2 regions of the Bacillus halotolerans genome follow, and region 1 is predicted to be linked to the other one. Evidence: predicted binding sites of a transcription regulator. Region 1 holds the regulator's gene; the other holds the start of a gene.

Evidence for each region. Region 1 encodes CtsR, which represses protease genes until heat stress. Its sites were predicted from a motif close to ATGGTCAATAAAGGTCAAACA; they were not measured.
Region 2: a site for CtsR is predicted at 4,053-4,073, ahead of clpP (ATP-dependent Clp endopeptidase proteolytic subunit ClpP). Genes of this name have one in related genera too.

What each region holds. Positions count from the first base shown of each region.
Region 1 is NZ_CP029364.1:1,904,722-1,911,915, forward strand. Features, by position in the region: gene clpC (ATP-dependent protease ATP-binding subunit ClpC) at 1-1,434, opposite strand, end outside; gene DIC78_RS09650 (protein-arginine kinase McsB) at 1,431-2,522, opposite strand; gene DIC78_RS09655 (protein-arginine kinase activator protein McsA) at 2,522-3,079, opposite strand; gene ctsR (transcriptional regulator CtsR) at 3,093-3,557, opposite strand; rRNA gene rrf (5S ribosomal RNA) at 3,802-3,917, opposite strand; rRNA gene DIC78_RS09670 (23S ribosomal RNA) at 3,971-6,898, opposite strand; rRNA gene DIC78_RS09675 (16S ribosomal RNA) at 7,068-7,194, opposite strand, start outside.
Region 2 is NZ_CP029364.1:2,691,933-2,699,126, reverse strand. Features, by position in the region: gene aspP (aspartate/proton symporter AspP) at 89-1,651, shown strand; gene DIC78_RS13775 (TetR/AcrR family transcriptional regulator) at 1,747-2,331, shown strand; gene DIC78_RS13770 (DMT family transporter) at 2,409-2,744, shown strand; gene DIC78_RS13765 (DMT family transporter) at 2,744-3,058, shown strand; gene DIC78_RS13760 (DUF3231 family protein) at 3,103-3,618, opposite strand; tRNA gene DIC78_RS13755 (tRNA-Arg) at 3,768-3,843, opposite strand; gene clpP (ATP-dependent Clp endopeptidase proteolytic subunit ClpP) at 4,124-4,720, shown strand; gene DIC78_RS13745 (LOG family protein) at 4,755-5,330, opposite strand; gene DIC78_RS13740 (MazG nucleotide pyrophosphohydrolase domain-containing protein) at 5,447-5,767, shown strand; gene DIC78_RS13735 (SulP family inorganic anion transporter) at 5,797-7,194, opposite strand, start outside.

The sequences.
Region 1 (7,194 bases):
CATCGCAATATCATCCACAGAAACCTCTGAGTTTTCCTGTCCCTGCTTCTCTTTCCATGATTTTTTCGTATCTTCCACTTGTTCACGCAAACGCTGTTCCGTATCACGTAAGGAAGCCGCTTTTTCAAACTCTTGGCTTTGCACCGCAGCATCCTTCTCTTTACGAACTTCATCAAGTTTCTGTTCAAGCTCTTTTAAATTAGGAGGCGTTGTAAAGGAACGCAATCTGACCTTTGAACCCGCTTCATCGATCAAGTCAATAGCTTTATCCGGAAGGAAACGGTCAGAGATATATCGGTCAGAAAGCTTAACCGCAGCCTCAATGGCTTCGTCAGTGATAGAAACGCGGTGGTGGGCTTCATATCGGTCACGCAAGCCTTTTAGGATTTGAATGCTTTCGTCTACAGACGGCTGATCAACCTGGATTGGCTGAAAACGGCGTTCCAGAGCTGCATCTTTTTCAATATATTTACGGTACTCATCAAGAGTTGTCGCACCAATGCACTGAAGTTCTCCGCGAGCAAGTGAAGGTTTCAAAATGTTGGATGCATCAATGGCACCTTCTGCTCCGCCCGCTCCGATTAGTGTATGGAGCTCATCAATGAATAGAATGATGTTTCCTGCCTGACGGATTTCATCCATAACTTTCTTCAAACGATCCTCAAATTCACCGCGATATTTTGTACCGGCAACCACTGTTCCCATGTCTAATGTCATAACGCGTTTATCCCGTAAAATTTCGGGAACTTCATTATTGATAATTTGCTGTGCAAGACCTTCTGCGATAGCTGTTTTCCCTACGCCCGGTTCCCCAATCAGAACAGGATTGTTTTTCGTTCTGCGGCTCAGCACTTCAATGACACGCTGAATTTCTTTGCTTCTGCCGATAACCGGATCAAGGCTGTCTTCCTTCGCAATCGCTGTTAAATCTCTTGCCAGGCTATCTAGTGTAGGCGTATTCGCATTGCTGTTTGTTCCAGCCGCTGATGAACCTGTTTCATTACTTCCAAGAAGCTGAAGCACTTGCTGTCTTGCTTTATTTAAGCTGACTCCGAGATTGTTAAGCACTCTCGCAGCCACACCTTCACCTTCGCGAATAAGTCCAAGAAGAATATGCTCTGTTCCCACATAAGAATGGCCGAGTTTTCTGGCCTCATCCATTGATAGCTCAATGACTTTTTTAGCTCTCGGAGTATAATGAATCGTTTGAGACATTTCCTGTCCGCGCCCAATTAAGCTCTCAACTTCTTTTTGGATTTTATCTGAACCAAGTCCAAGCGCTTGAAGTGCTTTAGCAGCGATACCCTCTCCTTCTCGCACCAGTCCTAATAAAATATGCTCAGTGCCGATATTATTATGACCTAAACGAAGTGCTTCTTCCTGTGCAAGCGCCAGTACCTTTTGAGCTCGTTCTGTAAATCTTCCAAACATCATATCGATTCATCCTCCTGTCTATTCCCATTCATTTCTAAGTGAAGCCGTTCTCTGATAAGAGCCGCTCTTCGTATATCTCTTTCGTTCGGACGCAAAGCGCCTCCCGAGTACTGCTGTAAAAATCCCGGCTGTGTTAAAATCATCAGTTCATTAAGTATATTGCTTGAAAGTCCTTTTATAATGCCTAGGTCTATACCCAACCGAACATCTGAAAGACACTTTGCAGTTTCTTTCGATTCTATCATTCGGCAATTGGACAAGACTCCATAGGATCGATACACACGATCCTCAAGCTCAATCTTAGAGGTTTGGTAAAGCGCTTCTCGGGCAGATCGTTCCTGTTCAATCAGTTGGGCAGCTACGCTGTTAAGGTCATCGACAATATCCTGCTCCGACTTTCCAAGCGTGATTTGATTTGAAATTTGAAAGATATTTCCTACTGCTTCGCTGCCTTCCCCATAAATTCCTCTAACAACTAAGCCTAATTGATTAATAGCCGGTATAATTCGATTTATTTGCCTAGTTAAAACCAGTGCCGGAAGATGCATCATGACTGAAGCCCTTAAGCCCGTACCTACATTTGTAGGACAGCTGGTTAAGTAACCCCTTTGCTCACTAAATGCATAATCAACCTTTTCCTCAATCCAGTCATCAACTTGGTTTGCGGCTTTCATTGCTTGCGGAAGCTGAAATCCTGGGAAAAGACACTGAATTCTTATGTGGTCCTCCTCATTCAACATGACGCTTACTTCCTCATTTTCAGAAAGCAAACAGCCGCCAAAAGGAGACTCTGTCAAATTAGGGCTGATGAGATGCTTTTCAACAAGCACCCGTTTTTCTAAAGGCTGTGCGTCGTTCATTCTGATCAAAAGGAATTTGCCGACACCGGGAATTTCTTGTTCTGAAAACTGTTCTTCAAACTGTTGTAAGATGGATGAGGCTTCTTCATTGGAATATCGCGTAGGGAACCGAATATTTTCAAAGTTCCTAGCTAAACGTATGCGGCTGCTGAGTACAATGTCACTTTCAGGGCCTTTCTGCTTCATCCAACTGCTTAATGCGTCCTGAATAAAATGCTTTAGCGACATTACCCCTGTTCCTCCTCACTATCTGTACTTTTGAGTGACTGTTCTAATGAACGAATTTGATCTCTCACATGGGCTGCATTTTCAAATTCTTCTTGTTGTATTAAAGCTTCTAATTCTTTTTTCAGCATTTCGATCTGTCGTCTGACATGCAGGTTGCCGCCTATACGTTTCGGTATTTTCCCGCCATGCACAGTGTTTCCGCTGTGAACTTTGCGTAAGATCGGTGTAATGTTGCTATGAAATGTTTTATAACATTCGGCACAGCCAAATCGGCCGGTTTTTCTAAATTGCTGAAATGTCATTCCGCACTTCGGACAAGCAGATATTTGCTCGGAATGGCTGAACATTTGAGTTCCAGCATTCTGAAATGAAGAATCCATGTTCAGTAAACCTGATAGTAAATTATGAATAGAGAAACCATGACTTGCACTTATACCATATGAATCGCTATGTTCTTTTGCACATTGTTCGCAGATGTGAACCTCTTTTTTCTCTCCGTTAACAACCTTTGTAAAGTGAAAAGTGGCTGGTCTCTCATTGCACTCTTGACAAATCAATCTTTTCACCCGCTTATTTTAATTTTAAAGCGGTCAGCATAGCTTTCATCATTCTCGCTCTTAATTCATCACGTTCAGGCAAATCAATGTACAGTACTGAGCGATCCATCACGCTGACCATCATTTTTGCTTCTCTTTCAGAGATCACCTTGTCTTCTAATAGCCTTAAAATAATGTCATCAGAGGCTGCTTGAGACAAATGGGTATTAATTTGAGAAATAATATTATTGATTAGGACAACTTCATTATTCATTTTAATTTTAATGATTCTGATGTAACCGCCGCCCCCGCGTTTGCTCTCAACAATATATCCTCTCTCGCTTGTAAATCTGGTGTTGATGACATAATTTATTTGGGAAGGAACACATTGAAATTTATCTGCAATTTCACTACGTTTAATTTCTAGAATTTCCTTGCCATTTTGATCTAACACTTGTTTCAAGTACTGTTCAATGATGTCAGAAATATTATGTCCCACTCAACCCCCTCCTTTATTGACTTTGACTATATTTGACTTTAATCTTACTATAAGGTGTTTTTCGAGAATTTTCAACTTTCTCGCTCTATCTTAAGTATTTCCATTTTCTAAATCCATAAAACCTGATTATTCACTTAAAATTTCTCTGTGAAGTTATTATATTATATAACTAAATGAAATTTTATGATACCAATAAGCAGAATGCAAAAAAGGGCAGCTCATATGAGCTGCCCTTTTGTTAATTGCTTGGCGGCGTCCTACTCTCACAGGGGGAAACCCCCGACTACCATCGGCGCTGAAGAGCTTAACTTCCGTGTTCGGCATGGGAACGGGTGTGACCTCTTCGCTATCGCCACCAAACAATTGAGAGTGTTCTCTCAAAACTAGATAACAGGTGTGACATCATTAGAAATTAGGTTAAGTCCTCGATCGATTAGTATCTGTCAGCTCCATGTGTCGCCACACTTCCACCTCAGACCTATCAACCTGATCATCTTTCAGGGATCTTACTTCCTTGCGGAATGGGAAATCTCATCTTGAGGGGGGCTTCATGCTTAGATGCTTTCAGCACTTATCCCGTCCGCACATAGCTACCCAGCGATGCCCTTGGCAGAACAACTGGTACACCAGCGGTGCGTCCATCCCGGTCCTCTCGTACTAAGGACAGCTCCTCTCAAATTTCCTGCGCCCGCGACGGATAGGGACCGAACTGTCTCACGACGTTCTGAACCCAGCTCGCGTACCGCTTTAATGGGCGAACAGCCCAACCCTTGGGACCGACTACAGCCCCAGGATGCGATGAGCCGACATCGAGGTGCCAAACCTCCCCGTCGATGTGGACTCTTGGGGGAGATAAGCCTGTTATCCCCGGGGTAGCTTTTATCCGTTGAGCGATGGCCCTTCCATGCGGAACCACCGGATCACTAAGCCCGACTTTCGTCCCTGCTCGACTTGTAGGTCTCGCAGTCAAGCTCCCTTGTGCCTTTACACTCTGCGAATGATTTCCAACCATTCTGAGGGAACCTTTGGGCGCCTCCGTTACCTTTTAGGAGGCGACCGCCCCAGTCAAACTGCCCACCTGACACTGTCTCCCCGCCCGATAAGGGCGGCGGGTTAGAAGGTCAATACAGCCAGGGTAGTATCCCACCGATGCCTCCACCGAAGCTGGCGCTCCGGTTTCCAAGGCTCCTACCTATCCTGTACAAGCTGTACCAACATTCAATATCAGGCTGCAGTAAAGCTCCACGGGGTCTTTCCGTCCTGTCGCGGGTAACCTGCATCTTCACAGGTACTATAATTTCACCGAGTCTCTCGTTGAGACAGTGCCCAGATCGTTGCGCCTTTCGTGCGGGTCGGAACTTACCCGACAAGGAATTTCGCTACCTTAGGACCGTTATAGTTACGGCCGCCGTTTACTGGGGCTTCAATTCGCACCTTCGCTTACGCTAAGCGCTCCTCTTAACCTTCCAGCACCGGGCAGGCGTCAGCCCCTATACTTCGCCTTACGGCTTCGCAGAGACCTGTGTTTTTGCTAAACAGTCGCCTGGGCCTATTCACTGCGGCTCTCTCGGGCTTGCACCCTAACAGAGCACCCCTTCTCCCGAAGTTACGGGGTCATTTTGCCGAGTTCCTTAACGAGAGTTCTCTCGATCACCTTAGGATTCTCTCCTCGCCTACCTGTGTCGGTTTGCGGTACGGGCACCTCTCACCTCGCTAGAGGCTTTTCTTGGCAGTGTGGAATCAGGAACTTCGCTACTATATTTCGCTCGCCATCACAGCTCAGCCTTATGGGAAACGGATTTGCCTATTTCCCAGCCTAACTGCTTGGACGCGGATATCCAATACCGCGCTTACCCTATCCTCCTGCGTCCCCCCATTGCTCAAATGGTGAGGAGGTGGTACAGGAATATCAACCTGTTGTCCATCGCCTACGCCTTTCGGCCTCGGCTTAGGTCCCGACTAACCCTGAGCGGACGAGCCTTCCTCAGGAAACCTTAGGCATTCGGTGGAGGGGATTCTCACCCCTCTTTCGCTACTCATACCGGCATTCTCACTTCTAAGCGCTCCACCAGTCCTTCCGGTCTGGCTTCACAGCCCTTAGAACGCTCTCCTACCACTGTTCGAAGAACAGTCCGCAGCTTCGGTGATACGTTTAGCCCCGGTACATTTTCGGCGCAGAGTCACTCGACCAGTGAGCTATTACGCACTCTTTAAATGGTGGCTGCTTCTAAGCCAACATCCTGGTTGTCTAAGCAACTCCACATCCTTTTCCACTTAACGTATACTTTGGGACCTTAGCTGGCGGTCTGGGCTGTTTCCCTTTCGACTACGGATCTTATCACTCGCAGTCTGACTCCCAAGGATAAGTCATTGGCATTCGGAGTTTGACTGAATTCGGTAACCCGGTAGGGGCCCCTAGTCCAATCAGTGCTCTACCTCCAAGACTCTTACCTTGAGGCTAGCCCTAAAGCTATTTCGGAGAGAACCAGCTATCTCCAGGTTCGATTGGCATTTCACCCCTACCCACACCTCATCCCCGCACTTTTCAACGTGCGTGGGTTCGGGCCTCCATTCAGTGTTACCTGAACTTCACCCTGGACATGGGTAGATCACCTGGTTTCGGGTCTACGACCACGTACTCATGCGCCCTATTCAGACTCGCTTTCGCTGCGGCTCCGCATCTTCTGCTTAACCTTGCACGGGATCGTAACTCGCCGGTTCATTCTACAAAAGGCACGCCATCACCCGTTAACGGGCTCTGACTACTTGTAGGCACACGGTTTCAGGATCTCTTTCACTCCCCTTCCGGGGTGCTTTTCACCTTTCCCTCACGGTACTGGTTCACTATCGGTCACTAGGGAGTATTTAGCCTTGGGAGATGGTCCTCCCGGATTCCGACGGAATTTCACGTGTTCCGCCGTACTCAGGATCCACTCTGGAGAGAACGAAGTTTTGACTACAGGGCTGTTACCTCCTATGGCGGGCCTTTCCAGACCTCTTCATCTACCTCGTTCCTTTGTAACTCCGTATAGAGTGTCCTACAACCCCAAGAGGCAAGCCTCTTGGTTTGGGCTAATCCCGTTTCGCTCGCCGCTACTCAGGGAATCGCATTTGCTTTCTCTTCCTCCGGGTACTTAGATGTTTCAGTTCCCCGGGTCTGCCTTCTCATATCCTATGAATTCAGATATGGATACCACTCCATTACGAGTGGTGGGTTTCCCCATTCGGAAATCTCCGGATCAAAGCTTGCTTACAGCTCCCCGAAGCATATCGGTGTTCGTCCCGTCCTTCATCGGCTCCTAGTGCCAAGGCATCCACCGTGCGCCCTTTCTAACTTAACCGTTAAAAAGAATCACTATGTGATATCTTGTGTTACTAATTGAATGTGATGTCTACTGTTATCTAGTTTTCAAAGAACACGTTTCGAAGGAATGATCCTTCAAAACTAAACAAGACAGGGAACGTTCTGTTTATAAGACCCAAGGTCTTATATTCCGTAAATATCCTTAGAAAGGAGGTGATCCAGCCGCACCTTCCGATACGGCTACCTTGTTACGACTTCACCCCAATCATCTGTCCCACCTTCGGCGGCTGGCTCCATAAAGGTTACCTCACCGACTTCGGGTGTTACAAACTC
Region 2 (7,194 bases), 790 kb from region 1:
CTGCGCCTGTTTTTTATTCAGAACGGTATTCTCTGTTTCATATTGGGCATTGTAAGAAATATAAGGCTTGTTTCTAAGGAGGAAGCGGATGTCTAAACAAGGAAATTTTCAAAAATCGATGTCGCTGTTTGATCTGATTCTGATCGGGATGGGAGCTATCTTTGGATCAGCATGGCTGTTCGCTGTCAGTAATGTCGCTTCAAAAGCAGGACCCTCCGGCGCTTTTTCCTGGATTATCGGAGGAGCCATTATTCTGTTAATCGGACTGGTGTACGCAGAACTCGGAGCCGCTTTACCCCGCACTGGAGGCATCATCAGGTATCCGGTCTATTCACACGGCCATTTGGTCGGCTATTTAATTTCATTTGTCACAATTGTCGCTTACACAAGCCTGATTTCGATTGAAGTCACAGCCGTCCGGCAATATGTGGCCTATTGGTTTCCTGGCCTGACCAAAGAGGGCTCTGACTCACCGACCATTGCAGGCTGGATTTTGCAGTTTGCCTTGCTCTGCTTGTTTTTCCTGCTGAATTACTGGAGCGTTAAAACCTTTGCAAAAGCCAATTTCATTATTTCTATTTTTAAATATATCGTACCGGTCACGATCATTATTGTGCTGTTTTTTCATTTTCAGCCGGGAAACTTGTCGGTTGAAGGGTTTGCGCCTTTTGGTTTTACAGGCATACAGGCCGCCATTTCGACCGGGGGTGTCATGTTTGCATATCTCGGGCTGCACCCTATTGTGTCTGTTGCCGGTGAGGTACAAAATCCGAAACGCAATATCCCGATCGCTTTAATTATCTGTATTATCGTTTCAACCATTATTTACACAATTTTGCAAATCACCTTTATCGGTGCGATTCCGACAGAAACACTGAAAAACGGCTGGCCGGCAATCGGCCGTGAATTTTCATTGCCGTTTAAAGATATTGCGGTCATGCTCGGTTTAGGATGGCTTGCAACGCTTGTCATTTTAGACGCCATTCTGTCTCCGGGAGGAAACGGGAATATTTTTATGAATACGACATCTCGCCTCGTTTACGCTTGGGCGCGGAACGGCACATTATTTGGCATATTTTCAAAGGTCAATAAAGAAACGGGGACACCCCGTGCTTCACTCTGGCTTTCATTTGCCATGTCGATTTTCTGGACGCTCCCCTTCCCTTCGTGGAACGCGCTCGTCAATGTCTGTTCTGTCGCTCTCATCCTTTCTTATGCGATTGCACCAATTTGTTCAGCCGCACTGAGAGTAAATGCGAAGGACTTAAACAGGCCGTTTTATTTAAAAGGAATGAGCATCATCGGGCCGCTTTCATTTATTTTCACAGCTTTTATTGTGTACTGGTCAGGATGGACAACCGTTTCCTGGCTTCTCGGCTCACAGCTCGTCATGTTTTTGATCTATCTCTGCTTCAGCAAATACGCGCCTAAAGAAGACGTCAGCCTGGCCCAGCAGCTGAAATCAGCCTGGTGGCTCGTCGGATTTTATGTCATGATGCTGATTTTTTCCTATATCGGCTCTTTCGGGCATGGCTTAGGCATTATCAGCAATCCCGTCGATCTCATATTGGTTGCCATCGGCTCGCTTGCGATTTACTATTGGGCAAAGTATACCGGGCTCCCGAAAGCCGCGATTGATTATGATAAATAAGAAGCAGGAGTTTCTCTTGCTTCTTTTTTCGCTTTACAAACGCCATCACTCGAGATAAAATGAATGATAGTCAGTCATTACAGGAGGTGATCCTCGTGCCAAAACAAACATCAGGAAAATATGAAAAGATTCTGCAGGCGGCGATTGAAGTCATTTCGGAAAAGGGACTCGATAAAGCCTCCATCTCAGAGATCGTAAAAAAAGCCGGCACTGCCCAAGGAACGTTTTATTTATATTTTTCATCCAAAAATGCTCTGATTCCGGCCATTGCGGAAAACCTTCTCACTCATACGCTAGAGCAAATCAAAGGAAAACTGAATGGCGAGGAAGATTTTTGGACCGTCTTACAAACCTTAATTGATGAGACGTTTCACATCACAGAGCGCCATAAAGATATTATTGTCCTCTGCTATTCGGGGCTTGCCATCGACCATTCCATGGAAAAATGGGAGACCATTTATCAGCCTTATTATTCCTGGCTTGAGAACATCATCAACAAGGCGATCGACAGCCAAGATGTGATCGAAGGCATCAATGCAAAGTGGACGGCAAGAACCATCATCAATTTGGTTGAGAACACAGCAGAACGGTTTTATATCGGGTTTGAACAAGATGAAAACCTTGAAGTATCTAAAAAAGAAATTTTCACATTCTTAAAACGGAGCTTAGGTAAAGCTTAAAAAATGACTGGGTGACACCGCTCATTTTTTAATGCCTAAAAATGACTGACGTTCATTCACAAAAAGAGGTGTTACTGTTGTATTGGGTACTTGTTTTGATAGCAGGGCTTCTAGAAGTGGTTTGGGCCTCCTCCCTCAAACATGCGGATTCGCTTTTTGATTGGATTATCGTTTTTCTATTAATAGCGATAAGCTTTATACTGTTAATCCGCTCTTATCGAAAAATTCCTATGGCCGCGGCGTATACCGTATTTGTCGGAATTGGAACGGTCGGAACCTACACGACCGGGATCTTCTTAGGCGAATCCTTCTCAGCAGCGCAAATCTTCTTTTTGATGCTGCTGCTAGCCGGTATTTTAGGAATGAAGCTTTTCACAAAAGAAAATAAAACTCAGCCGAGAGGTGAAAAATAATGGCGTGGTTTTTATTATTCATTGCGGGTATAGAAGAAATTATAGCTGCCATCGCCATGAAATATATAGACGGCACAAAGAAAAAATGGCCGATTATTGTGATGACTGCCGGATTTGCTTTATCTTTTTACTGTCTATCACAGGCCATGCAAGTCCTGCCTTCCGGTGTTGCTTATGCCGTCTGGACCGGTATAGGCAGCATAGGCGTAACAGCAGTCAGCCTGATTTGGTTTAAGGAACGGTTTCAGCTTTCTCAGCTGATTTCTCTTTGCCTGATACTTGCCGGCGTCATCGGCCTGCGTCTTACGTCTTAGATCATAAAAGGCATATACAGAAAGCTGTATATGCCTTTTATCTTTTACTCATCATCTTGATGTTTATGAAGATGAAGCGGCGGCGGGATGAGCCAGCCTTTGTTTTTCAGCAGCCTTAAGTATTTTGCCCCTGTTGCCGCCTTGGTCATATGAAATTGCCCAAACATCATGGCGATGTCTTCGCGAATCGACTGCCCCATAATTTTGCTGCATGTCACAAGACCGGCTGCATTTTGCGCCGCTGCGGATGCGGCCACATCCGGATCGAGAAACCGCGCGCCCGGCGGAATGTCGTTAAGATCTGCATCCGGCGGCTCAGGAGAAGCGGGCGGAAGCCCCACGCCATTTTCTTTCAGGATATTGCTGACCTGTTTGATTTCATCTTGGCATTTCTCGATGGACTCACGAAGCAGCTTCTTTAAATCGCCATCACCAACATGATGCAATAACATCTGGTAATTGCCGATCATTTTATTTCCCGCCATCACATAACTCCACAAACTGAATACCTCACCGTAATGCATCGGTTCTTCCTGCGGGTTTCCGCTTAAAATACCCATTGTCTTCCTCCTTAACAAATTCAATACTGTTCATCACCTACGATGCCCAGCAGGAGGAAAAATTATGTACTCACGAGAAGTTTTCTGGAAACAAAAAAGACAAGAGCGGCAAAATGCCAAACCCTTGTCTTTCCTGTTGTTCTATTGGACGCGCTCGGAGGGATTCGAACCCCCGGCAGACGTGGTACCGGAAACCACCGCTCTATCCAACTGAGCTACGAGCGCATATTGACATATTTTCACTTCGTGATGATAACGTCAGCATAACTCATTATACCGCATTTCAGCCGAAATAACAACCCTCTATTTTAAAGGGCTGTTTTTTTAAGAAGACACATCATCTTCTTTCCGAAGCTCACATACGATGGTTTGAACCGTTGTATTTTTGGGGAAAATGGGAAAAAGAGAAGAGTTTGCATGTCAAGCCAGCTTTTTGTTTGACCTTTATTGACCAAAAATGTATCATGTAACTACATACTTACCTAAAAGGTGAAGGAGGAGCATTATGAATTTAATACCTACAGTCATTGAACAAACGAACCGCGGGGAAAGAGCGTATGACATTTATTCTCGTCTATTAAAGGATCGTATCATCATGCTTGGATCTGCGATTGATGACAACGTTGCGAACTCCATCGTGTCACAGCTTTTATTCTTAGAAGCGGAAGACCCTGAAAAAGATATTTCCATTTACATCAACAGCCCGGGCGGCTCTATCACGGCTGGTATGGCGATCTATGATACCATGCAGTTTATTAAGCCGAAGGTATCTACAATTTGTATCGGTATGGCTGCGTCAATGGGCGCGTTCTTGCTTGCTGCCGGAGAAAAAGGCAAACGCTATGCGCTTCCAAACAGTGAAGTTATGATTCACCAACCTCTTGGCGGTGCGCAAGGTCAGGCAACGGAAATTGAAATTGCCGCGAAACGCATTCTCTTGCTTCGCGACAAATTAAACAAAGTGCTTGCTGAACGTACTGGCCAGCCGCTTGAAGTGATCGAACGCGACACAGACCGCGATAACTTCAAGTCTGCTGAAGAAGCGCTTGAATACGGCCTGATTGACAAAATTCTGACTCGCAACACAGAAGAGCAAAAGTAAAACGAGAAGAGCCTTCCTTTCGGAGGGCTCTTTTTTAAATTTCTGTCCACTTTTTCTCTAAAATCGGATATGAGTAGTTCTTCATTTGCTCAACTAACTCATCGGGCCGTGAAGAGCTGTGGATCAGTTTAAGATGAGAGTCGTTAGAAAATCCTTCCTGAATGCTGTATTTGACCATTTTCATCATCGGCTCAAAATACCCGTTCACATTGTAAAGTCCGATCGGCTTTTGATGAATGCCGATCTGCGCCCAGCAAAGCACTTCAAATAATTCTTCATATGTACCGAAACCGCCCGGCATGGCGATATAGCCGTCAGCCAGTTCGCTCATTTTTGCCTTCCGTTCGTGCATGCCGTTGACTTCAATCAGCTCTGTCAGATTTTGATGGACAACCTCTCCGCTGAACAGGCCGCTTGGCATCACGCCAATTGCAGTGCCGCCGTTTTCCATTAACGTATCGGCAATCGCGCCCATCAACCCTACACGAGAGCCCCCGTATACCAGGCCGATTCCCTGCTCTGCCATATACATGCCAAGCTCTGTCGCTTTTCTTTTATACGCTTCATTTCCCCCCGGGTTTGAGCCCGCAAATACACAAATTGTTTTCATCTCGTCATCTCCGCATCTATATATCGTGTTAACATTCAAAAAACACACTATATATTGTCCCACCTTCATGTGATAATATCAATATGAAATACATAAAGAATGCAGGAGTGATGATGTTGCAGCTGGCTGATGCTGAAAAATGGATGAAAGAGTTTTACGAAAAAAGGGGCTGGACGGAATACGGACCGTTTATTCGAGTGGGGTTTTTAATGGAGGAAGCCGGAGAGCTGGCACGGGCTGTCAGAGCATATGAAATCGGCAGAGACCGGCCGGATGAGAAAGAATCGACACGAGCTGAGCAAAAACAAGAATTGATTGAAGAAATGGGAGACGTCATCGGAAATATCGCCATCCTTGCTGATATGTACGGCGTTTCTTTAGAAGACGTGATGAAAACCCACCAAGAAAAACTGACAAAGCGATTTGAGCATGCATAAAAAAAAACGGCCGTTAGTCGGCCGTTTTTTCATCCTGTGATTTCATCATGATGATCAAAGAAATGCTGCTTTCCTATTTTGTGAAAGAGGCCTGTTTTATGCAGGAGCTCTTTAGGCTGAGACTGCAGCCCTACGATCATCAGCTTTCCGTTGTGGCGCTTAATTCTGTTCATGATGTTCACAAGCACCGCTTCTGCGGACGTATCCATGTAATGCACTTTATTCATGAGTAAAATCAGGGTCTTCGGCTTTTTCTGTACATGCTCTAACAATGACGATTCAAGCGAATCAATCGATCCGAAAAACAGCGGTCCTTCTATGGAGTACATGCTGACAGAAGGATCTGTCCCCTGCTCCCTCTTAGCCGCTTTCGCAAGAGCTGGATGAGACTCCTGATTGTGAATACGGGTCGCTTCACTCATTCTTCTGATGAAGAACACAAATGCGAGTAGCAATCCGGTCGCCACACCGACGATTAAATCAAACAGAACCGTCAGGGCAAAGGTAGCGGCTAAAATGAAGGAATCGGCGTTTTTCAATCTCAGCATGTTTGCGACTTCCTTCCGCTCACTCATATTCCATGCGACAACCATCAATATCGGCGCCATACTTGCAAGCGGAACGTGGGAAGCATAAGGCGCGAATACAAGCAGTACAAGAAGAACCACGACGCCGTGAACGACACCTGAGACAGGCGAAACCGCTCCGTTTTTAATATTGGTTGCCGTCCGCGCAATCGCTCCGGTAGCCGGGATTCCGCCAAACAGCGGCGCGGCCATATTCGCAATCCCCTGGCCGACAAGCTCTTTGTTGCTGTCGTGCTTTGACCCTTTCATATTATCGGCAACCATCGCGGATAATATTGACTCGAGGCCGCCAAGAAGCGCGATGACAAGCGCTGCCGGAAACAGCATGACCATTTTATCTATTGTCAGCTCCGGAAACTGAAATTCAGGCAAATGGCGAGGAATATCTCCATAGGTTGAGCCAATCGTTGCCATGCGGTCAGGGAAAAACACAACCGCAACAAGCGTAGAAATGAGAAGAGCCAATAAAGCTCCGGGTACTTTTGGCATCACTTTGGCGGATACAAGCAAAATGACAAGTCCGATGACTGCTGTCAAAATGGCATATCCGTTAAAGGTGCCGAGCTTCTGTGCAATTTCAAACATGTTGTGATGAAAGTTCTCATGTTTTTCTACGTTTTTCAAACCGAGAAAATTAGCGATTTGTTCAGTGAAGATTAACACGGCGATTCCAGCCGTAAACCCGACGATAACTGGCTTCGGCACATACTTCATAATTTTGCCGAGCTTAAACAATCCGAACAGCACCAGCATGACGCCTGCCATAAACCCCGCTATCAGCAGATTTTCCAGCCCGTACTGCATCACAATACCGAATAAAATCGGGACAAACGCGCCAGT